DNA from 4 places in the Siminovitchia fortis genome. Region 1 is predicted to be linked to each of the others. Evidence: riboswitches for the same ligand, from Rfam matches in the RefSeq annotation. Region 1 holds a riboswitch; each other region holds the start of a gene.

Region 1 (5,461 bases):
ATTTTCAACGCCAAGCCTGTCAGCTGTCTCTTTTGCTACATCAATTTCGCTGAAGCCGTCGCGTTCAAACCCGACCGAGAATGTTTTAATGTTCGGATGGAACTGTTTAGCAATTGAAACGATGATGGAAGAATCGATTCCGCCGGAAAGGAATGAACCGACCGGCACATCACTGCGCATATGGATATTGACCGAGTCAAACAAAACATCCCTGATTTCCTTGATGAAATCTTCTTCGGGCTTATGCTGGACCGGCTTAAAGTTTGCTCTCCAGTAGCGGTTAATGTTCATGGATTCGCCCGGTTTTTTCGTAAAATAATGGCCGGGCTCAAGCTTCTTAATATGGCGGGTCATCGTTTCCGGCTCCGGAACAAACTGATAGGTCATATATTGCTGAAGAGCTTCGGTATTCAGTTCTTTTTTATCCATGGCAAGCAGGATGCTTTTCTTTTCTGATGCAAAAAACGAACGGTCTTCTTCCTCTATATAAAAGAAAGGCTTGATTCCAAACGGATCCCTTGCTCCGAACAATTCCTGTTCTTCCTTATCCCAAATCAAAAAGGCAAACATGCCGCGTAGTTTTTCCACGGCTTTTTCTTTTAAATCACTGAACAAAGCGATAATGACTTCAGTATCTGAGTCTGTTTCAAATGTGTATCCTTTTTTTGCCAGCTCTTCACGAAGCTCGACAAAGTTATATACTTCTCCATTAAAAATAATCCAATAGCGCTCGTTTTCATAAGAAAGCGGCTGGCTTCCGCTCTCAATATCGATGATGCTCAGCCTGCGGAAGCCGAACTGGACATATTCATCCTGAAAATATCCTTCATCATCAGGTCCGCGGTGAGTGATAATATTGTTCATTTGCTGAAACTTTTGGTCAGTCTTTGCTTCTTCTCTTGCATGATGATGCATGCACCCGATAAAACCGCACATGTAAGTGTCACCTACTTAATAAGATTCAAGCGTTGTGAGTATAATCTGCACACCTTTTTTATATTATCATTATTTGCCTCACTTTGGCAGTTTTATTGCGATAAATTTAGAAAAACGTAAGCGAACTCTGATTAGAAAAGTGGAAGATGTCTGATTAGCGGATTTTCGGAAGGCATTCCGGGTCTATGACTACCGAACATGCGGTCAAACCCGATACTCGGGAGGTATTGCGGGTCTATGCCTACCGAACATGCGATCAAACCTGATACTCGGAAGGCATTCCGGGGCTATGACTACCGAACATGCGATCAAACCTGATACTCGGGAGGCATTGCAGGTCTTTACTGCAAAAATAGGGGTACCCAAGAATTGCAAGCCTTCCATTCAAAAAGCGAAGATGCCGATCGCACCTTCGCCTTTTTCTTTAAATTGATGTAGAGCGGATCAGCGCCTCCGCTTTGTCCGTTCTTTCCCATGGCAGATCAATATCCGTACGGCCAAAATGGCCATATGCCGCTGTCTGGCGGTAAATCGGCCTGCGCAGATCGAGCATGAGGATGATGCCGGCCGGACGAAGGTCGAAGTTTTCCCTGATGGCCTTCACAAGCTTTTCTTCCGAAACTTTTCCTGTACCAAAAGTGTCGACCGAAATGGAAACAGGCTGCGCAACACCGATCGCATAGGCAAGCTGCACTTCGCATTTATCGGCAAGTCCTGCTGCTACAATGTTTTTGGCAACGTAGCGAGCAGCATAGGCAGCAGAGCGGTCAACTTTAGTGGGGTCCTTTCCTGAGAAAGCTCCTCCGCCATGGCGGGCATATCCGCCATACGTATCAACAATAATTTTTCTTCCTGTCAGCCCCGCATCACTTTGCGGGCCGCCGATTACAAAGCGTCCGGTCGGATTAATGAAGTATTTCGTTTCATCATCAAGCAGTTCCGCAGGCACGACAGGTTTGATGACATGTTCCTTAATATCCGCTTTGATCTGCTCAAGTTCGACTTCAGGGTGATGCTGAGTGGACAAAACGATCGTATCAATTCGCACCGGTTGGTTATTTTCGTCATATTCAATAGTGACTTGGGTTTTTCCATCAGGCCTTAAATAAGAAAGAATGGATTCTTTCCGCACATGGGCCAGCCTTCTTGAAAGTTTATGAGAAAGTGAAATAGGCAGCGGCATAAGCTCCTCGGTCTCATTGCACGCAAAACCGAACATGAGGCCCTGGTCCCCTGCACCGATCGCCTCGATTTCCTCTTCGCTCATATTCCCCTCTCTTGCTTCAAGAGCCGTGTTCACTCCTGCTGCTATATCAGGAGACTGCTCGTCGATGGATGTGATGACCGCACACGTTTCAGCATCAAATCCATATTTCGCACGTGTATAACCGATTTCTTTAATTGTGTCACGGACAATCTTCGGAATATCCACGTAAGTCGTCGTCGTAATTTCTCCGGCAACGAGCACCAGCCCTGTAGTCACGGATGTTTCACAGGCAACCCGGGCATTGGGATCTTCTTTAAGAATCGCATCCAATATCGCATCAGATATTTGATCACAAATCTTATCCGGATGTCCTTCTGTAACAGACTCTGAGGTAAATAAATGCCGAATTTTAGACATCAAAGCTCCTCCTTTTGGTGCGTGTTCAAAAAGCTGCCAAACAAGCCAACAAAGAGATTCGCCGCTCATCATTTGGATTTTTTGAACAACCTCTTTTACAGTGATAAAATAATTTTATACATTCAACGGTACTCTGTCCTTTTTATAGAAGCACATTTGATTAAAATAAAAAACCTTTCCTGACATGAAGTTGAGGAAAGGTTTAGTTGATGTGTTCCGAGCCTTTCACTCTTATCGCCCAAGGCTTTTCGCCTTGCTACAGGTAAGCACCTTTCCGTCTGCAAAGCAGGACGGCAGGTTGCCGGGCTTCAAAGGACCTGTTTCCTCCGCCATCTCAGGATAAGAGTATCCGTTCAACTCAAAATCATAACTTACATCATAAATCAATGTCAACCGGGAAAGTTAAGAAATAGGCTTATTTTTACCATTCCCTTCAAAAATAAAATCCATTTAGTCAAATCCTGTTCAAGAAATAATGCAAAATTAGTATAGACTAATCAATTAAATGTGTTATACTATTTCTCAAGTAAACGTAAAGTTAAATATTTAAACAAAGGAAGGGTAAACATATGAGTTCAGTAGGCATCAAAAGCGAATTAGCGCAATTATTGAACGGACAGAACGTTCATACGCAGTTATCAGTACCACAGCTTGTCGAGAAGGTCCTGAGCCGTAAAGAAGGGGTTCTGACAACTTCTGGTGCCGTTCGTGCCGAAACTGGTAAATATACAGGCCGCTCCCCTGAAGACAAATTCATCGTTGATGAACCGTCTGTCACAGACAAGATCGATTGGGGTTCTGTGAACCAGCCGATTTCATCTGAGGTATTTGAAAAACTGTATTCAAAAGTTGTTTCCTACTTACAGGAAAGGGAAGAAATCTTCGTATTTAAAGGATTTGCAGGTGCTGATGAAAAATACCGCCTGCCGATTCAGGTCATCAACGAATATGCCTGGCACAACTTGTTTGCCCACCAATTGTTCATCCGCCCTACCGGCGAAGAATTGGCTGACCATGAATCGAAATTCACTGTCATCTCTGCACCCGGGTTTAAAGCAGATCCTGCAGTTGACGGTACAAAATCAGAAACATTCATCATCGTCTCATTCGAGCGCCGTATCGTATTGATCGGCGGTACAGAATATGCAGGCGAAATGAAAAAATCCATTTTCTCCGTCATGAACTACGAACTTCCGGAGGCGGATATTTTATCCATGCACTGCTCCGCGAACGTTGGCGCTGAAGGCGATGTCGCCCTCTTCTTCGGACTGTCCGGAACAGGTAAAACAACCCTTTCAGCCGATCCGAACCGCCGCTTGATCGGCGATGACGAGCACGGCTGGTCTCCAAACGGCGTTTTTAACGTCGAAGGCGGATGCTATGCAAAAACAGCAGGATTATCTTACGAAAAAGAACCGCAAATCTATAATGCCATCACATTCGGCTCTGTTTTGGAAAATGTCATTGTCGATCCGGAATCACGCGAGCCTCTTTATGATGACACATCACTGACTGAAAATACAAGGGCTGCATACCCAATCCAAGCCATCGACAATATCGTGGAACCAAGCATTGCGGGACATCCATCTGTCATCGTATTCTTGACAGCTGACGCATTCGGAGTATTGCCTCCAATCAGCAAGCTGACAAAAGAGCAGGCAATGTACCACTTCCTTAGCGGTTTCACATCCAAGCTTGCCGGAACAGAGCGCGGAGTCACTTCACCTGAAGCAACATTCTCCACATGCTTCGGTGCACCGTTCCTGCCTCTTCCTGCAGCACGTTATGCAGAAATGCTCGGTAAGAAAATCGATGAGCACGGCGTTCAAGTTTTCCTCGTCAACACTGGCTGGACCGGGGGCTCATACGGCGTAGGCAAGAGAATGAATCTTGCTTACACTCGTGCCATGGTTCAGGCTGCTTTAAACGGCGAGCTTGATAACGTGGAAACAGCGAAAGATGAAGTATTCGGCCTTTCCATTCCGCTTCACGTACCAGGTGTACCTGACGAAGTATTGCAGCCGATCAAAACATGGGACGACAAAGATGCATACAGAGCAAAAGCAAAAGAACTTGCAGGAAAATTCAAAGATAACTTCAAAAAGTTTGACCATGTCGACAAATCCATCGCTGAACTGGGTGGGCCGGCTGTGAAATAAAATAAAATAAAAGTCAACTGCACCTTCAATTGTGCCTACAATAAAAGGTGCGGTTTTTTTATGTCGGATTGGTAATACTTTTAACACAATTTCAGGAGTCACAAACCACTGGAAAAGTTATAATAAATATTAAATGAGCTTTAAAACTTAACATTCAGGCCCGGTATCTAATGCCCTACCAAGGGCTGGTTCATCGAAACCGGGCATTGGCTACGCGGCCCAATGACCGCGGAATGATGTTCATGTTAAGTTCATTTGATACAGAAAGTGATTATTACATAATAGAGCAATCAAAGTGGAGGGGATTAAATGGCAACTACTTTAAATCGAAGCAACTTACTGGATGATCAAGTTCTTTTGGAGGACTGGCTTGTTGCTTGCCGTTCCGTTGATGTGAAAGAGCAGCCCATCCAAATTAAATTGATGGGTGAAAGATTGGTTATTTTTAGGAACAGCAAAGGCGTGCATGCTTTCAAGGATCTGTGCTGCCACCGCGGTGCGGCCTTATCTTTGGGAGAAGTGAAGAATGATTGCATCGTCTGCCCTTACCACGGCTGGGAATACGATGAAACCGGCGCTTGCGTCCACATCCCGCAGTTGCCGGAAGGCCGGAAAATTCCAACACAGGCAAAAGCCTTCAAATACAGCTGTACAGAAAAGTACGGGCTAATCTGGGTCAATTTTGCAGGAAACGAGCCGGAGATGTTCCGCCATTCCGAATCGGAAGACGACTCTTTCCATC
Region 2 (5,461 bases), on a different contig from region 1:
CCAGCAAATTCAAGCATCGGAGCAACGTACTTTTACCTGCGCCGCTGTAGCCGATAATGCCGAAAATCTCTCCTTGGCAGATGGTGAAGTTCACATCATCCACCGCTGTCACATCTTCGTACCGCTTTGTGACATGCTGAATGTCGATCATTTATTTGCCCTCCTTCCCCAATTGATATGGAGGTTTCACATACCCTTTAGCATTCTTGTTCGTGTAGTCCAAAAATTCGTCGGACCTATAGGCCTTTTCTAAGGCTTTTGCGAATGGTTTATCTACATCTTCTTTTCTCAACGTTACATAAATTAAATAGCTCTCAGGTGTTTTTTCAATTTCTACGGCTTCATCCAATTTCAACCCCGAAGCCAGTGCATAGTTTCCGTTAATGAAGGCAAAGTCGGTATCTCCCAATGAACGCGGCGTTTGTGCCGGATCAACCGGTTTGATTTTTAAATTAAGCTTATTATCGATAATATCTTTCTCTGAGACCGTTGTTGGCTCGGCATCTTCATTTATTTTAATCAGCCCAAAATCCTCAAGCATGTTAAGCGATCTTGCCAGGTTGGTCGGATCATTCGGCGTAGCAATTGTCGTACCTTCTTTGATATCATCCAGGGATGTATGCTTTTCAGAATAAAGACCAATTGGTGCAGTTGGCACTGCATATGGGGCCACTAAGTCCATATCGTGGTCTTTATTGAACTGCTTCAGGTAATTTCTATTTTGGAATAGGTTGGCATCAATTTCGCCTTCGTTTAGAGCAATGTTTGGTTGAATGTAATCGTTGAACTCGACGATTTTCACTTTGTAGCCCTCTTTTTCAAGGATGGGAATGACCCCTTCTTTTAACTGGTCACTGTATGGTCCCGCTGTTGCACCAATTGTAATTTCTTTCTTTTCCCCACTTGCCGACGAAGTGCCTCCGCAGGCCCCCAAAACGAATAAGCTAAGAATTAAAGTGATATATAGCAATGTTTTCTTCATGTCTTCATTCTCCCTTTTTAACGATGTGTTTTTTCTTTCCAATATTTTCGGATGAAAGGTGCTCTCCCCGATTCTTCTTTAAAGGCTGCATAAGCATCCGGATTTTTCTTGTAATAATTCTGATGCTCCTCTTCCGCTGGGAAGAATGGAGCCGCGGGCAGAATCTTAGTGACAATCGGACGATTGAATTTCCCGCTTGCTTCCAACCTCCTTTTTGACTCTTCCGCAAGGTGTCTTTGTTTTTCCGTATGATAAAAAATGGCAGTTTGATAGGAAGGTCCCCTGCTTCTGAATTGGCCTCCGGCATCTGTAGGATCAATCTGCTGCCAATATAAATCTAATAACTTTTCATATGGAAATAATCGGGAATCAAACAAAATTTGTACTGCTTCCACGTGGCCGGTTGTTCCGGTGCAAACCTCTTCGTACGTCGGGTTCACAATCGTCCCGCCGGTATAGCCGGAAATGACTTGCTCAATTCCAGGCTGTGAGTCAAATGGTTCGATCATGCACCAGAAGCAGCCTCCCGCAAATGTCGCACATTCAAGTTTTGACATGTTCACTTCTCCTCCAATAAAAAAGGCCCCTTGATCAACGCATAAATGCCTGAACCAACTAGCAAAGTTGCGTTGAAATCAAGAGGCCTCCGGTTGTCCGGTCAGCTTCCGTATATAAGATTTTTTTAAGTGACGTATGGCATCCAGCGCTAAAGGACCGTGTTGACTTTTCTTATGTCTCATGCCGGAAACCGCTGTTTTTCAATCCGATTGATCTGAACGATCTTCCCTTCATGCACTGTAATCTGCAATTCACCGAAACGCAAATTGCTCAGTGCTTCCACAATCACTTTCAGCTTCTCATTGTCCACTTTTTCCTTGACACCCATTCCCCTCATCTCCTTTGAAAGTAGTTCCGATATACAAGAAAAAGACCCCTTAACAATAAGAGGTCTCCGCTTTTTAAGAATATAAATCAAGCTTTGCCTCTTATATATCAGATTTGTAAAAAAATCTGCTGGAATTGGCACCGTTTGAATATGAAAAAATATTCAATGGTTGCCGAGGCTTCACTGGGCCAGTCCCTCCACCTCTCTGCATAAGAGTTATGAAAATATGAATTTGTAAATGTAAAATCTATTCTATTCGGAATGGAATGAATTGTCAACCGTATTTTGGTGATTTCTCAAATCAGGACATTGGTCATGCATCCATCAGGGATGATCGTCAAAATTTCCTATCAGATTCTCCGTAATATCCCCCACAACCGGAAGCTTTATCCGTTCCCGCTGATAAGCTTTGATCATAAGCACAATCCACAAGATGAATGTTGTCAAAGAAATAAGCGACTTCAATAGCCAGCCGACAAACGGAACATAGCCGACTCCCAAACCAAGAATCCACAGCGAGACAAAAAGGACAATTGACTGCATTGCATGGAATTTTACAAAAGGACTTTTCTTTTCCAATACAAAGAAAATGATGCCTGTGACAAACGTTCCGAGGTAGCATAGCAGCCCTGCAATATTCTCATCCAGGCCAGTGGATGATTTTGGCGGCACTTCGTTTCCACTGGATTCGATTTCATGTTTATCGTCCAAATTCCTTCCTCCTTTCATAGCTTCATTTGCTTTGAGTATAACAAATCGGACGATCGAAAACTAAGAAAAGTCAGACTTAAATTTCTAATTGCTTCCCCCTTTGCGAAAAATGGCAGGTGGCTGACAAAAACCATTGAAATAAGAATCAAAAAGAAAGCTTTCATAAAAAGGGGCAATTGTCTCAATAATTTTCCATAAACAAAGACGGAGAACGATTGATTATGTTATAATCTATGAAATTATTTTTATTGCAAGGGGTTGCTGGAAAATGGAGTCATGGATCAATATAAAAGACGGTGTGGTCCCTTCCGTATGTTCTTTGGACTGTCCCGATCAGTGCGGGCTGCTTGTCCATAAAAAGGACGGAAAAATTGTAAAAATCGACGGAGATCCGGATCACCCTGTGACAAAAGGGAGCATTTGCAACAAGGTTCGGAATATGGCTGAACGCCTGTATGATTCAAGCCGTTTGAAGACACCGTTAAAACGAGTAGGCCCCAAAGGGGAAGGCAAATTCGAACCAATCAGCTGGGACGAAGCGATTGAAACGATTGCAGGCCGCTGGAAACAATTGATTTCCGCAGAAGGGGCAGAGTCCATTCTTCCATACAGCTTTTATGGGAACATGGGCAGGATCCAATCAGAAGGTATGGACAGGCGTTTCTTCAACCGCCTCGGCGCCAGCCAGCTTGAGCAGACGATCTGCTCTTCGGCAGGAAGCGTCGGTTACAACTACACAATGGGCGGCGGCTTTGGTACCGACCCTGAGGATATGACGGAAACAAAGCTTTTCATTTTCTGGGGAATCAATGCAGCCAGCACAAACATGCACCAGGTAATGATTGCCCAAAAAGCTCGGAAAACAGGAGCAAAGCTCGTTGTCATTGATGTTCATAAAAATCAGACCGGGCGCATGGCGGATTGGTTCATTCCAATCCTTCCGGGAACAGACAGCGCTCTTGCACTCGGAATTATGCATATTTTATTTGAAGAAAACTTGGTGGACCGTGAATTTTTAAAGGAATATACAGTCGGTTATGAGGAACTTGAAAATCATGTGAAATCTTATGACCCAAAAACAGTGTCGGAAATTACTGGAGTACCCGTTGATGATATTTATAAACTCGCACGCATGTATGGCGAAATTTCCCCTTCCATGATCCGGATTGGGAACGGGCTGCAGCATCATGACAACGGCGGAATGATTGTCCGGACCATCTCCTGCCTCCCTGCCCTTACAGGGCAATGGCCGCTAAAAGGCGGCGGTGCCGTCAAATCAAACAGCGGATATTTGGCCTTTAATACAAGGGCGCTGCAACGGCCCGAACTTCGAAAAAAACAGGCTCGGACCATCAATATGATTCAATTGGCTGAAGCCCTGCACGAATCGGAGCAGCCGATCCGTTCGCTCTTCGTATATTGCAGCAACCCTGCCGTCGTTGCTCCAAATGCCGGAAAAGTTCGCAAAGGCCTGGTACGGGAAGATCTTTTTACAGTTGTACACGACCTGTTTCTGACAGAAACCGCAAAATATGCGGATATTGTATTGCCGGCAACTTCATCCTATGAAAATACTGATTTTTATACATCTTATTGGCATCAATATCTCCACTTGCAGGAGCCGGTCATTCCTCCCTATGGGGAAAGCAAGTCAAATTCCGATGTTTTCAGGCTGCTTGCGGAGGCAATGGGTTTTGAGGATCCTGAACTTAAGGTTAGCGATGAAGAACTGATCGAGCAGGCTATAAGTGATGTGGCAAACCCACACTTCCCTGATACCGATCTTGACCAATTGAAGAAAGAGCGATTTGTTAAGGCAAAGAATAAAGACGGCTACTGGAAAAATTTAAACACACCAAGCGGAAAAATTGAATTATATTCGAAGCAAATGGAACTGGCCGGATACCCGGCCCTTCCAACACACATACCGCTTGTAGAAGATAATGATTGCCCATTTTTGTTTGTCCCTGGGCCGAACCATAACTTTTTGAACTCGACATTTTCAAATAACGAAAAGCATGCAAAGCTCGAAAAGGCTCCCCAATTGTTCATGAACCGATTGGATGCTGAAAAACTCGGAATCGAAAACGGCTCGTCCGTCCGCATATGGAACGGCCGGGGCGAATGTGAAATGGCCGCTTCTGTCGGAGAGCATGTCCTGCCGGGTGTTGTTGTCAGCCAAGGGCTCTGGTCCGATCAATTTGGAAACAAGCACCTCGTCAATTCACTTACCCCTGACAGGGTGGCAGATATGGGAGGCGGAGCAGTATTTTTCTCAGGAAGGGTAAATGTGGAGCTGGCAAAGAAAACTTCTTTGGAAGCCGGGAAGGAAACTGCTACAATCAAATAAAATGGTTAAGCGGAGACTTATGTAACCTCATGGGTCTCCGCTTTTTCACTGCCCTATTCTTCGTGGCTGAACTGCCAGCCAATGCCGAACTTGTCCGTCAGTTTACCGTAGCATTTGCTGAAGAACGTTTCCTGAAGCTCCAATTCTACAGTCCCGCCTTCACTCAGTTTATGAAAAGCGGACTTTACATCATCCATATTCTTACTGACAAAAGCAAGTGTGATATTGCTCCCATTTTCTACCTCATTCCCCGGGAAAGTATCCGAAAACATTACATTGCTCCCTTCAATGTTCAAGCGTGCATGAATAACTCTGTCTTTGGCTTCTTCGGGAACAGGGTGCTCCGGATTCGATGGAGCGTCTCCGAATGTCATAATATGCGGTGTTTCGGTTTGAAATGCCTCAGCATAAAATTCCACAGCATCCCTGCAATTTCCATTAAACATAAGATAAACATCAACAGCCACGTGAACCACTCCTTTTCATTTGTTATTCAAATTATAAACAATTCATCTCCATTGCACAAAAAAGA
Region 3 (5,461 bases), on a different contig from region 1:
CTTATCTCAATCCTGGCCTCACTTTTTACCTTCTTTTCCGTAATGGGTTCCAGCCCCTTGATTCCTTCCTTCAGGGCTTTGATATGTTCCGGCGTGGTTCCGCAGCAGCCGCCCATTAACCGTACGCCCTCATTGCGGAAGAAACGCGCGAACTTTTTAAAATAATCCGGCTCCGATTTATACAACAATCTTCCATCCCGGTATTCGGGAAGGCTGGAGTTCGGATACGCAGATAAAAAAGCTTTCTCAGGAATCGGTGTGGTCTCCAGCGCCTTTAACACATGATAAGGGCCCAATCGGCAATTTACGCCTACGACATCTGCTCCCAAATCCTCAAGGCGGGCAAAAGCTTCTGACAGCAGCACCCCATTTTCCAAAACGCCGGGTTCATGCATCGAAACATTGGTGATAATCGGCAGGTCCGTCACTTCACGGGCAATTTTCAAAACGGTGGTCAATTCATCCAGGTCATAATAGGTCTCGAGCAGCAGGCCATCCACGCCTTCAAGAAGCAGACAATAAAGCTGTTCCCTGAAGCTTCTCTTAATCTCTTCTTCCAATTCATTATGGAACCTCGCCCCGTGGATTCCGCCGATCGATCCGACAACATAGGTTTCTTTGCCAGCTGCTTTCCTGGCGATTCTTACAGCTGCGCTGTTAATCTCTTTCACCCGTTCTTCCAATCCATATCTTGAAAGCTTGATATAATTGGCGCCGTAGGTGTTTGTTTGGATAAGATCCGCCCCGGCCTTGATATATTCTTTGTGGGTATATATAACTTCATTGGGATGTGTCAGATTCAACTCCTCAAAGCAGCGGTCCACTCCGTATGAATAAAGCAGCGTTCCTGTGGCCCCGTCGCCAATTAAGATCCGCCCTTTCAAACTATCTAACAGGCTCAGCTTCAGCACCTCCCTGCCCTTTTATTCCCGGTGCCGGCTCCTTCAATTGATTGAAGGCCTGTGCCAAATCCTCAATCAGATCATCCGCATGCTCGATGCCTACGGATACGCGCAGAAGGCGATTGCTGAGTCCATAGCTTGTTCTTGTTTCTTCTGGTACATCGGCATGAGTTTGGGTGGCCGGGTATGTGATTAAGCTTTCAACCCCTCCCAGACTCTCCGCAAAGGTGAATAGCTTTAAAGCTTTCAGAAATGGCGCAACCCATGCTTCCCTTGCGATTTCAAAGCTGACCATGCCGCCTTTTCGCGGATAATACACCTGATCCACCAGTGGGTGCCCGGACAGAAATGAATAAATTTCCTTCGCATTCTTCTCATGCCGCTCCATGCGCAAAGCCAATGTTTTCATACCTCTGATTAAGAGCCAACAATCAAATGGCGGCAAAACTGCTCCGCAGGAATTATGGAAATCAAACAGCCGGTCGCTCTGCTCCGGGTTAGCTGATACTACTAATCCGGCGAGCAGATCATTATGTCCGCCCAAATATTTGGTCGCGCTGTGTATGACTACATCGGCCCCCAATTCGATGGGCCTTTGAAGGAGAGGCGTATAAAACGTATTATCCACGATGAGCAACAATCCGTATTTTTTAGCCGTCTCCGCAGCAAGTTTCAAATCTGTTTCAGTCATCAATGGATTGGTGGGCGTTTCAATGAACAGGCCTTTTGTGTTTTTCCGAATCAGCCCTTCCACCTCATTTTCTTCCGGATCCCAATACGAAAATTCCAATTGATACTGCTGGGAAAGCCATTCAAACAACCGGTAAGACCCACCGTACAAATCCCTTGAAGCGACAATATGGTCTCCTGATTTAAATAAGGAAAATGCCAATTGCACCGCACTCATTCCGGAACTGCAGGCAAAACCCCGATCGCCCTTTTCCAATTTGGCGATGGCGTTTTCCAATACCTCACGCGTCGGGTTACTTGTGCGGATGTAATCGTAGCCCTTCAACAATCCAATCTCATGATGCCGGTAGGGCGCTGATAAATAGATTGGCGTACTAATCGCACCATTCGGTTCATCTCTGTCATTCCCGACTTGGGCAAGCAGTGTTTCTTTCTTTAATGGTACAGACGACATTTTCATTCTCCTTCCTTTCATGATTGGAAGGCCTTTTTACAAGTACGTGTTCAAAAAGTGCCAAATTAGAAGGTCGACTAAGTGCGCCACATCGTGTGGCAACGTCGACACTAGCACGTCGTGTGCGTCGCAAGAATATCGAGGCGGCGTAGTTTCGACGGACAGGACGTCCTAGTGCAGGCGAAGCGACAGGATGTCGCCGCTTGAGCCTGCCGAGCAGCGGAACGTATGCATTATATACGTGAGCAGTGGAGAAACAAGCCAACGAAGAGATTCGACGCTTATCATTTGGTGCTTTTTGAACATCCTCTACAAACAAAAAGGGCCTTCCCACAAGAAGAAGACCCAATAAAATCACTAGGTTTCTTCTCATCTTTCAAGTCGCAAGCAACTTGTTGGATTTAGCACCTTTCCGTTTTGACACGGTGGTTGCTGAGGCGTCACAGGGCCAATCCCTCAACCTCTCTGGATAAGAAAAAAAACTGTATATACAATTTTGTTTTAGCAACTCTTCAAAGCAAAATAAAACCGGAGATACAATCCTTTTTACAAAAAGGCTGTATCTCCGGTTGACCGGTCAATACTCATATTCCTGCTCTGTTAAGTTAAATAGGATTATACATACTTATCAAAATCCTGTCAACAATTAAAAGAGAAACGTTTCAATATTTCATTCAAATCTCTACTGAAAGCCGCTCAATGTACGGAAGAAGTCTTTCAGGAATTTATGAAAAAGGAGCTCCGTCGGCATCAGCTTCCGATTGTTCGGAATGATCATTCCTACCGTCCGGGTAACATTCTGTTCGGCAAGCGGGATCTTGACTGTTGTACGTGGAAGGCTGTCCACAAGAGTAATTTCCGGGAGTAAAGTGACCCCAAGACCTGCAGCGACCAGTCCTTTGATGGCATCAATGTCTTTTCCTTCAAAAGAGACTTGCGGCTCAAAACCGTATTGCCGGCAGGCATTTTCAACGATATTTTGCAGTATATATCCTTTAGGGGATAAAATGAACGGATCATTTCGGAGTTCATCCAACTGCAGGGACTTTCTTGAAGCAAGCGGATGTTTTGCGTAAAGCAGGGCTACGAGGTTTTCCACAAATAAAATTTCACTTGTCACCCTTGCATCATTTTTAGGGACCGGCCCAAGCAAAGCCAAATCAATATCTCCTATTACGACCTGTTCCACCAAATGGCGGTATGAGTCTTGGTGAAGCTGGATATTGACAAAGGGATGGCCTTTTCGAAAAGCGGAGATGACGGTTGGAAGCAACGATGCCGCCAGGCTGCTGGGAAATCCGATTCGGACTGTCCCGCGTTCGGGGTCCAGCTGTTCCTCGATTTCTCTTTTTGCTTCATGAATCAAATCCATGGCGGTCTCCATCTTTTCCAAAAACATTTTTCCAACGTGAGTCAGGCGGATGTTCCGCCCTTCCCGAATAAACAGGTCGACCCCCAACTCCGCTTCCAGGTTGACGATTTGCCGGCTGACAGCAGACTGGGCAACGTGCAAGGCTTCTGCTGCTTCTGTCATATGCTCTCTATGGGCCACTTCGATAAAATACTGGATTTGTCTTAATTCCATCAGCGAATTCCCCCTTTTTCATCGATTGATATCAAAAAGGCATCAAATTTATCTCAAATCCATATTGTATAGATTAATTGTAAAGGATAGAATGAATTGTACCAAGTTTCAGGACGTGGAAATTTTTTGAAAATCAAATACAGGTGAATGGGAGTGATAATAAATGGCAATGATTATGGAAATGGAAGCTCATAAATTGCAAACAGCCAAAAAATATATTAAAAGTGTGTATGATACAGTAAAAGAACGCAATGCGAACGAACCTGAATTCCTCCAGGCTGTCCAAGAAATTTTCCACTCTCTTCTTCCCGTATTAGTGAAAAATCCAAAGTATATGGAAAACGGAATATTAGAAAGAATCGTAGAACCGGAACGCATGATTTCCTTCCGGGTACCTTGGGTGGACGATAAAGGGAAAGTGAGAGTTAACCGCGGATTCCGCGTTCAATTCAATGGTACTCTTGGACCTTACAAAGGCGGACTCAGATTTCATCCTTCCGTTAATGCGAGCATCATCAAGTTCTTGGGATTTGAACAAGTTTTTAAGAACGCTTTGACGAACCAGGCGATTGGCGGCGGCAAAGGCGGATCGGATTTTGACCCAAAAGGAAAATCAGATGCGGAAATCATGAGATTTACACAAAGCTTCATGACCGAATTAAGCAAATATATCGGCTCCGGCATTGACGTTCCTGCAGGTGATATCGGGGTAGGAGCTAGGGAAATCGGTTATCTTTTCGGTCAATACAGAAGAATTGCCGGGCATTACGATGCAGGGGTTCTTACCGGAAAAGGCATCGGTTATGGCGGAAGCCTCGGCAGAACTGAAGCAACAGGATATGGACTCGTTTATTTTGTCGATGAAATGTTAAAAGACAAGGGCATGAGCTTTGAAGGCCAAACGGTCATCGTATCCGGATCCGGAAATGTATCCATCTATGCGATTGAAAAAGCACAGGAGTATGGGGCTAAGGTCGTTGCCTGCAGTGACTCCAACGGATACATCTATGATGAAAAAGGCATTTGCCTTGATACACTGAAACACTTGAAGGAAGTCGAGAGATCCAGAATTTCCGAGTATGTCAACGAACATCCTCATGCAAAATATATTGAGGGAAGCGAAGGCATCTGGACTATTCCTTGTGATATCGCACTTCCTTGCGCTACTCAAAATGAGCTTGACAAAAAAGCTGCAAAAACTCTTGTAGCTAACGGCGTAAAGGCAGTCGGTGAAGGAGCAAACATGCCGACAACTCATGATGCGGCTGAAGTCTTCCTTAAAAACGACATCCTCTATGCACCAGGAAAAGCATCCAATGCAGGCGGGGTAGCAGTTTCAGCCCTTGAAATGGCGCAAAACAGCTCCCGTATTGCATGGTCACTTGAAAAAGTCGATGCAGAACTTAAGAAAATCATGGTTGATATTTATCGAAACAGCGTCGAAGCTGCTGATAAATACGGCATGAGCGGCAACCTTGTTGCCGGTGCGAACATCGCCGGATTTACAAAAGTGGCTGATGCGATGATTGTCCAAGGGGTTATTTAATCAATAAAAAGACTTTGAAAAGCGGTTCGATCGGATCTGATCAAACCGCTTTTTCCTATTCTTTCGGGAAAATTTTTCCCGGGTTCAATATTTGGTTGGGGTCCAATGTACGCTTTAATGCCAGCATGATTTCCATTGCTTCCCCGTGTTCTTCCCTTTGAAAATCAATTTTTCCAAGGCCAACACCATGCTCGCCGGTACATGTGCCTCCTGATTTCAGAGCAAGCTTAACCATTTGATGGCTGAACTCGACGGCCTTTTCAAACTCACCTTCCACTTTTGGA
Region 4 (5,461 bases), on a different contig from region 1:
GCCGGACTACAGGAAGCGATTTGGCGTATTGACCGACAACAGCGGTTTATATGAAAGATTATCCATTAACGATAACTTGAAGCTTTATTGCGATTTATATGATGTTCCCCGTTCAAGGATAGAGGAATCTTTAGCAATCGTTAATCTTACAAAAGAGAAAAACAAAAAAACTTCTGCACTGTCCAAAGGAATGAAACAACGGGTTATTTTGGCACGTACACTGCTCCATGAACCGGAGCTGCTTTTTCTGGATGAGCCTACTTCGGCTCTGGATCCTACAAATACGCTTCATATATATGAGGGACTGCGGGCGCTGAACGCCAAAGGAACAACCATTTTTTTAACAACGCACGATATGTATGAAGCGGACACCCTTTGCGACCGTGTTGCATTTTTAAACAAGGGGAAAATCCAGCTGTTGGATACGCCGGATAATCTGAAAAGGAAATACGCTGATGAAACAGTAACAGTCGAGATGGCAAATGATCAGAAGATTGTCGTTCCGATAGGTGCAGAGGGCGCACAGCAGCTATTTGAATTGATGAAAACAGATCAAGTGGCAAGAATTCATTCGAATGAACCAACGTTAGGAGATATTTTCATACAAGTGACAGGGAGGAAATTGGCATGACATTTTCTTGGAGACGTGTGAATGCAATTTTAATAAAGGATTACAAGGATTTTTCACGGAATTTGGCTGTATCCTGCGTCATATTTTTGCCGCCGATTCTGGCCGCTTTTTATGGCCGTATGGGTGTCGATTCCATTGAAACACATTACATGGTTTTTAACTTGGTACTCGTCATGGTTGCAGCCTTTGTTCAATGCTGCCTGATTGCCGAGGAAAAAGAGAAGAACACATTGAGGGGATTGATGCTGTCACCGGCAACCACCGCAGAGATTCTATGCGGAAAAAGCTTATTATCTTTCCTTTTTACTATTTTTGTCATCGCATTAAGTGCTTTCTTATTAGATTATAGCCCTAAGAATATTGGAATTGTGGCTGTCGCAATCATTCTGTCATCGCTTTTTTATCTGGGCTTGGGGACATTATTAGGCCTGTATGCAAAATCGGTTATGGAGGCTTCCGTCCTGATTCTTCCATTCATGCTCGTTTTTTCATTCGGAACATTTATCAACGCATTGGCGGAAAAATATCCCATTTTAAAAGCAGCCGAATACCTGCCAAACGTCCAACTGCTTGAAATTGCGAAAAACGTGGAAAATAAAGCAGGCTTTACAGATATTCTATTAAACTTGGTGATTATCGTTATTTGGACCATTGTCATTTCCGCTCTGACCGTTGTGGTCTTTCGCAAGCGGATGGTGGATTAAAAATCAGAGGAGGCATTCAAGATGAAACAAGCATTAAAGCTTGTGATCGCAATGGCATTCGGAGCAGCCGTGGTTTTCGCCTTTAAAACTTTTCTTTAAATCAGTACCTAGGTGAGCTTCTTTAAAGGCCTCCTGTTGAAAGGAATCAACGGTAAGGAATGTGTAGCATTCCTTACCAAAGATCGCGCTATCCCTCCTATTTGGGCAGGTATGTGCGGCTTTCCTTACCGAAGATGCCGCCATCCCTCCTAATCGGGCAAGTATACACGGGATCCCTTACCGTAGATGCCGCTATCCCTTCTAATTGGGCAAGTATACACGGGATTCCTTACCGAAGATGCCGCCATCCCTCCTATTTGGGCAGGTATGCGCGGCATTCCTTACCGAAGATGCTGCAATCCTCGAACTTGGGCAAGAATCTTTATATTTTAAGCAAAGCAATACTCTCAGCGAAAATCTAATTCAATAAACCCCTGGCCACAATGTGAATTGCCCCCTTTAAGTTGTCCTTTTCACCTGACTACCAAAAGGGGAGCATAACACAAAAAATCAGAGGTTTTCCGTATTAATCATTCTTCTTCAATTCCGCACCAGTCAATAATGTGTGCAGCAAACACCTTCGCTGTCTCAATAACACTGTCGATTTCAACATATTCGTCCGGTCCGTGCATGTTCGAGCACCTTGGTCCAAACACAAGTCCAGGCTTGCCATAGTATTGGGTAAACCGTGCATCATTCCCGGCAGCACGTCCGGCAATTTCCACTTCTTTGCCCAATACGTCTTCCGCCGTCTTTTTAAAAGCTTGGACATACGGATCTTCAGGGGCCTGATTCCACGCCTCGGTTGTCCAGCCGTACCATTCCACTTCAGGCGGATTCTCTTCGAGCCATTCGTCGCCTTTTGCGGCTCCCTGAACCGTCTTTTCAATCAGTTCCTTGATTTCGGCGCGTGTCTCAGATGGGATGAAACCGATTCGGCATTCAAGTACTGCTTCACCTGGAACATTGGATGCCCAGTCTCCCCCTTTTAACGTACCAAGATTCATATGGACAGATTGGCCGGAACCTTTATGGAACAGCTCAAAATAAACCTCCTTAGCCCTCTTTTCAGCGAGCTCTTCAAGTGCATTGTAAACCTTGTACATTTTACTGATCGCATTCACGCCCAAATGCGCCATGCCCGCATGAGCTGTTTTGCCCAGCACCCTTACTCGGAAATACATGACCCCGGCATGAGCAACAGTCAATCTCAAAGCATGGGGCTCTGTCGCAATAAAACCGTCGGTTGTATATCCGGCTTCCAAACAGGAGAGTGTACCGCCTGCCCCCCCTGCTTCCTCTTCGATCACGCTTTGAAGCAGGACTTTGCCTTTCGGCTTGATTCCCAGGTCCAACAGCGCTTTCAAAGCGAACCAATTGGCCATAAGCCCGGCTTTCATATCTCCCGAGCCGCGCCCGTACAATTTATTGCCTACAATCTCGCCGCCCCATGGATCTTTTGTCCAATTTTCAACCGGTTCCGGTGAAACAACATCCATATGTCCATTTAACGTTAATGAAGGCGCATCGTCATTGCCTTCCCAAATGCCGATAATGTTCTTTCTGCCTTCAAACGGCAAATCAGAGCTGCTAAAAGCAGGATGGTTTTGGATCTTTTCATACTCAGGATGAACCTCGGCCACTTTCAATCCGATTTCTTCATACTTTTTCCTCATATATTCCGCCATAGCATTTTCGTCGCCGATCACGCTCGGAATTTGGACCGCCTTCACAATGGCTTCCACAAGTTCATCTTTATTTTCTTCAATATAGTCTTGGACCTTCTTCTTCGCATCAGTTGACACTTTGCTGCTCCTCCCTGCATTAAAGTATATATAATAAAAATAAAAAAACATATATTCATACATATTATAAATCATAATACAAAAAATAGTTAGTATTTTTCTTGTTTTTCCGGTATGGAAGAAAGGTCTATGAAAAAATTTCAAGGGGCCTTTGATCATAGATAGATCTGAAAAATGAACAGACAGTATTGACATTTCTTTTAGATAGGTATATTATCATTCTTAACAATTTCATTTGGAAATCTCTTATTGAGAGCGGTGGAGGGACTGGCCCTGTGAAACCCGGCAACCATTCTTGTTTTACCAAAACAGGAACAGGTGCTAAATCCTGCAAAATACTTTGTATTTTGAAAAATAAGAGAGTGCGTGATACTTTCGTGTATTTCCATGCCTCTCTGTGCGAGAGGCATTTTTTGATGCACAAGGGATTTCCATAAGGAATCTTGAAGGGAGGAACACGGAGGTACGATAAATAGAAATTGTATTGGCAATAAAAATAGGAAGATGATTAATAGCAGTAAACTCGACTAAAAAGATAAATATACATTGAAATGGGGAAGCAGCATGAAAAAGTGGGTATTATCCAGTTTAATTATTTTAATAATCGCCGCTCTTGCAGCATGCGGCGGTGGCAATAAAGAAGCAGCCGGCAGTAAAGGCGAAAAAGCGGAAGGCCTTCTTGACGACGGCAAACTGACGGTTGGTGTAACAGCCGGCCCGCACGAACAAGTTTTGGAAAAAGTAAAAGAGCTTGCAGCCAAGCAAGATTTGGATATCGAAGTCAAAGTGTTCACGGATTACATTATGCCGAATATCGCTTTAGATGAAAAAGAGTTGGATCTCAACTTATTCCAAACGATTCCTTATTTGGAGCAGTTTAATAAAGACCGGGACATGGATCTTGTCGAAGTAGGTAAAGCACTCACTTTTCCAATGGGGATTTACTCATCCAAAGTGAAAGACGTTAAAGATCTGCCAAAAGGGGCGAAGATTGGACTTCCTAACGATCCTACAAATGGAGGACGTGCCCTTGTTTTGTTTGAAAGTGCCGGATTAATTAAATTGAAAGAAGGCTCAGGGACTGCCCCGACTGTCAAGGATGTTGAAGAAAACGAAAACGATTATGAGTTAGTAGAATTGGAAGCCTCCCAGCTTCCCCGTCAATTGGAGGAGCTTGATGCAGCTGCCATCAATACGAACTTTGCGATTGAGCATGGACTTAAGCCTGCCAAAGATTCCATCTTTATTGAATCAAGCGACTCTCCATGGGTGAATGTTGCAGCGGCCAGGCCTGAATCAAAAGATGACGAAGCGATTCAAAAGTTTTGGGATGTTTACCGTTCTGATGAAGTGAAACAATATATTGATGAAACATTCGAAGGATCAGTCATTCCCTCTTGGTAAGAAAACTGAACCAGGCAGCCGTCACGGATTTTTGAAAATAAACATGAAGGAGCAATACACATGATAGAACTCGCGGGAATCTCTAAGACATTTCAAGGTAAACAAGGTCCGATTCACGCATTGAACAATGTATCGCTTTCTGTTAAAAAAGGTGAAATATATGGAGTCATCGGATACAGCGGCGCTGGAAAAAGTACATTGATCCGCTGCGTCAATTTATTGGAAAAACCTGACGCAGGTTCCGTAGTTGTAAAAGGGACAGATTTAACAAAACTGTCTACCAAAAAGCTTCGCGAAGCCCGCACCAACATCGGAATGATTTTTCAGGGATTTAACCTTTTAAAGACGGCCACTGTTTATGAAAATATTTCCATTCCACTGAAACTTTCCGGATTTAGCAAAAAAGAAGTGGAAGAAAGAGTCGTGAAGTACCTAAAAATAGTCGGCCTTGATGAAAAATATCATGCCTATCCTTCCGAACTTTCCGGCGGGCAAAAGCAGCGGGTGGCTATCGCCCGCGCGCTTGCTTTTGAACCCGAAATCCTTTTAAGCGACGAAGCGACCAGCGCTTTGGACCCGGATACGACGGAAGCCATTCTCGACCTGCTTTTGAAAATCAATAAAGATCTCGGTATTACCATTTTGCTCATCACACACGAAATGAACGTCATTCAGCGCATCTGTGACCGCGTAGCTGTAATGGAAAATGGTGAAGTCATTGAAGAAGGAGCAACAAAAGACATTTTCACCTCACCGTCGCACCAAACTACGAAGCGATTTGTAAGCAGCCTGTTTACTCATAAAATACCGGATGATCTTCTGGAAAAACTCAACCAGACCGGGCAGGTGTTCACCCTTTCCTTCTTCGGGGATTCAAG

The links. Region 1 has a riboswitch for S-adenosylmethionine ahead of metK (methionine adenosyltransferase). Riboswitches for the same ligand answer to the same signal wherever they lie in the genome.
Region 2: linked by a shared signal. The riboswitch ahead of FS666_RS08605 (YezD family protein) and the one ahead of metK (methionine adenosyltransferase) in region 1 are both predicted to bind S-adenosylmethionine.
Region 3: linked by a shared signal. The riboswitch ahead of FS666_RS03030 (aminotransferase class I/II-fold pyridoxal phosphate-dependent enzyme) and the one ahead of metK (methionine adenosyltransferase) in region 1 are both predicted to bind S-adenosylmethionine.
Region 4: linked by a shared signal. The riboswitch ahead of FS666_RS05300 (MetQ/NlpA family ABC transporter substrate-binding protein) and the one ahead of metK (methionine adenosyltransferase) in region 1 are both predicted to bind S-adenosylmethionine.

Annotation. Positions count from the first base shown of each region.
Region 1 covers NZ_VEKZ01000045.1:2,380-7,840, reverse strand. The annotation lists gene asnB (asparagine synthase (glutamine-hydrolyzing)) at 1-936, opposite strand, end outside; gene metK (methionine adenosyltransferase) at 1,361-2,560, opposite strand; SAM riboswitch class I at 2,789-2,906, opposite strand; gene pckA (phosphoenolpyruvate carboxykinase (ATP)) at 3,130-4,719, shown strand; gene FS666_RS13655 (aromatic ring-hydroxylating dioxygenase subunit alpha) at 5,029-5,461, shown strand, end outside.
Region 2 covers NZ_VEKZ01000019.1:40,889-46,349, reverse strand. The annotation lists gene FS666_RS08620 (methionine ABC transporter ATP-binding protein) at 1-151, opposite strand, end outside; gene FS666_RS08615 (MetQ/NlpA family ABC transporter substrate-binding protein) at 152-982, opposite strand; gene msrA (peptide-methionine (S)-S-oxide reductase MsrA) at 1,000-1,539, opposite strand; gene FS666_RS08605 (YezD family protein) at 1,719-1,868, opposite strand; SAM riboswitch class I at 1,966-2,084, opposite strand; gene FS666_RS08600 (DUF4870 domain-containing protein) at 2,193-2,579, opposite strand; gene FS666_RS08595 (molybdopterin oxidoreductase family protein) at 2,848-4,929, shown strand; gene FS666_RS08590 (VOC family protein) at 4,983-5,396, opposite strand.
Region 3 covers NZ_VEKZ01000005.1:32,361-37,821, forward strand. The annotation lists gene FS666_RS03025 (bifunctional homocysteine S-methyltransferase/methylenetetrahydrofolate reductase) at 1-902, opposite strand, end outside; gene FS666_RS03030 (aminotransferase class I/II-fold pyridoxal phosphate-dependent enzyme) at 886-2,046, opposite strand; SAM riboswitch class I at 2,413-2,522, opposite strand; gene gltC (glutamate biosynthesis transcriptional regulator GltC) at 2,729-3,631, opposite strand; gene gdhA (NADP-specific glutamate dehydrogenase) at 3,801-5,177, shown strand; gene FS666_RS03045 (FAD-binding oxidoreductase) at 5,233-5,461, opposite strand, start outside.
Region 4 covers NZ_VEKZ01000010.1:6,434-11,894, forward strand. The annotation lists gene FS666_RS05285 (ABC transporter ATP-binding protein) at 1-631, shown strand, start outside; gene FS666_RS05290 (ABC transporter permease) at 628-1,335, shown strand; gene FS666_RS05295 (ArgE/DapE family deacylase) at 1,905-3,179, opposite strand; SAM riboswitch class I at 3,423-3,540, shown strand; gene FS666_RS05300 (MetQ/NlpA family ABC transporter substrate-binding protein) at 3,744-4,583, shown strand; gene FS666_RS05305 (methionine ABC transporter ATP-binding protein) at 4,644-5,461, shown strand, end outside.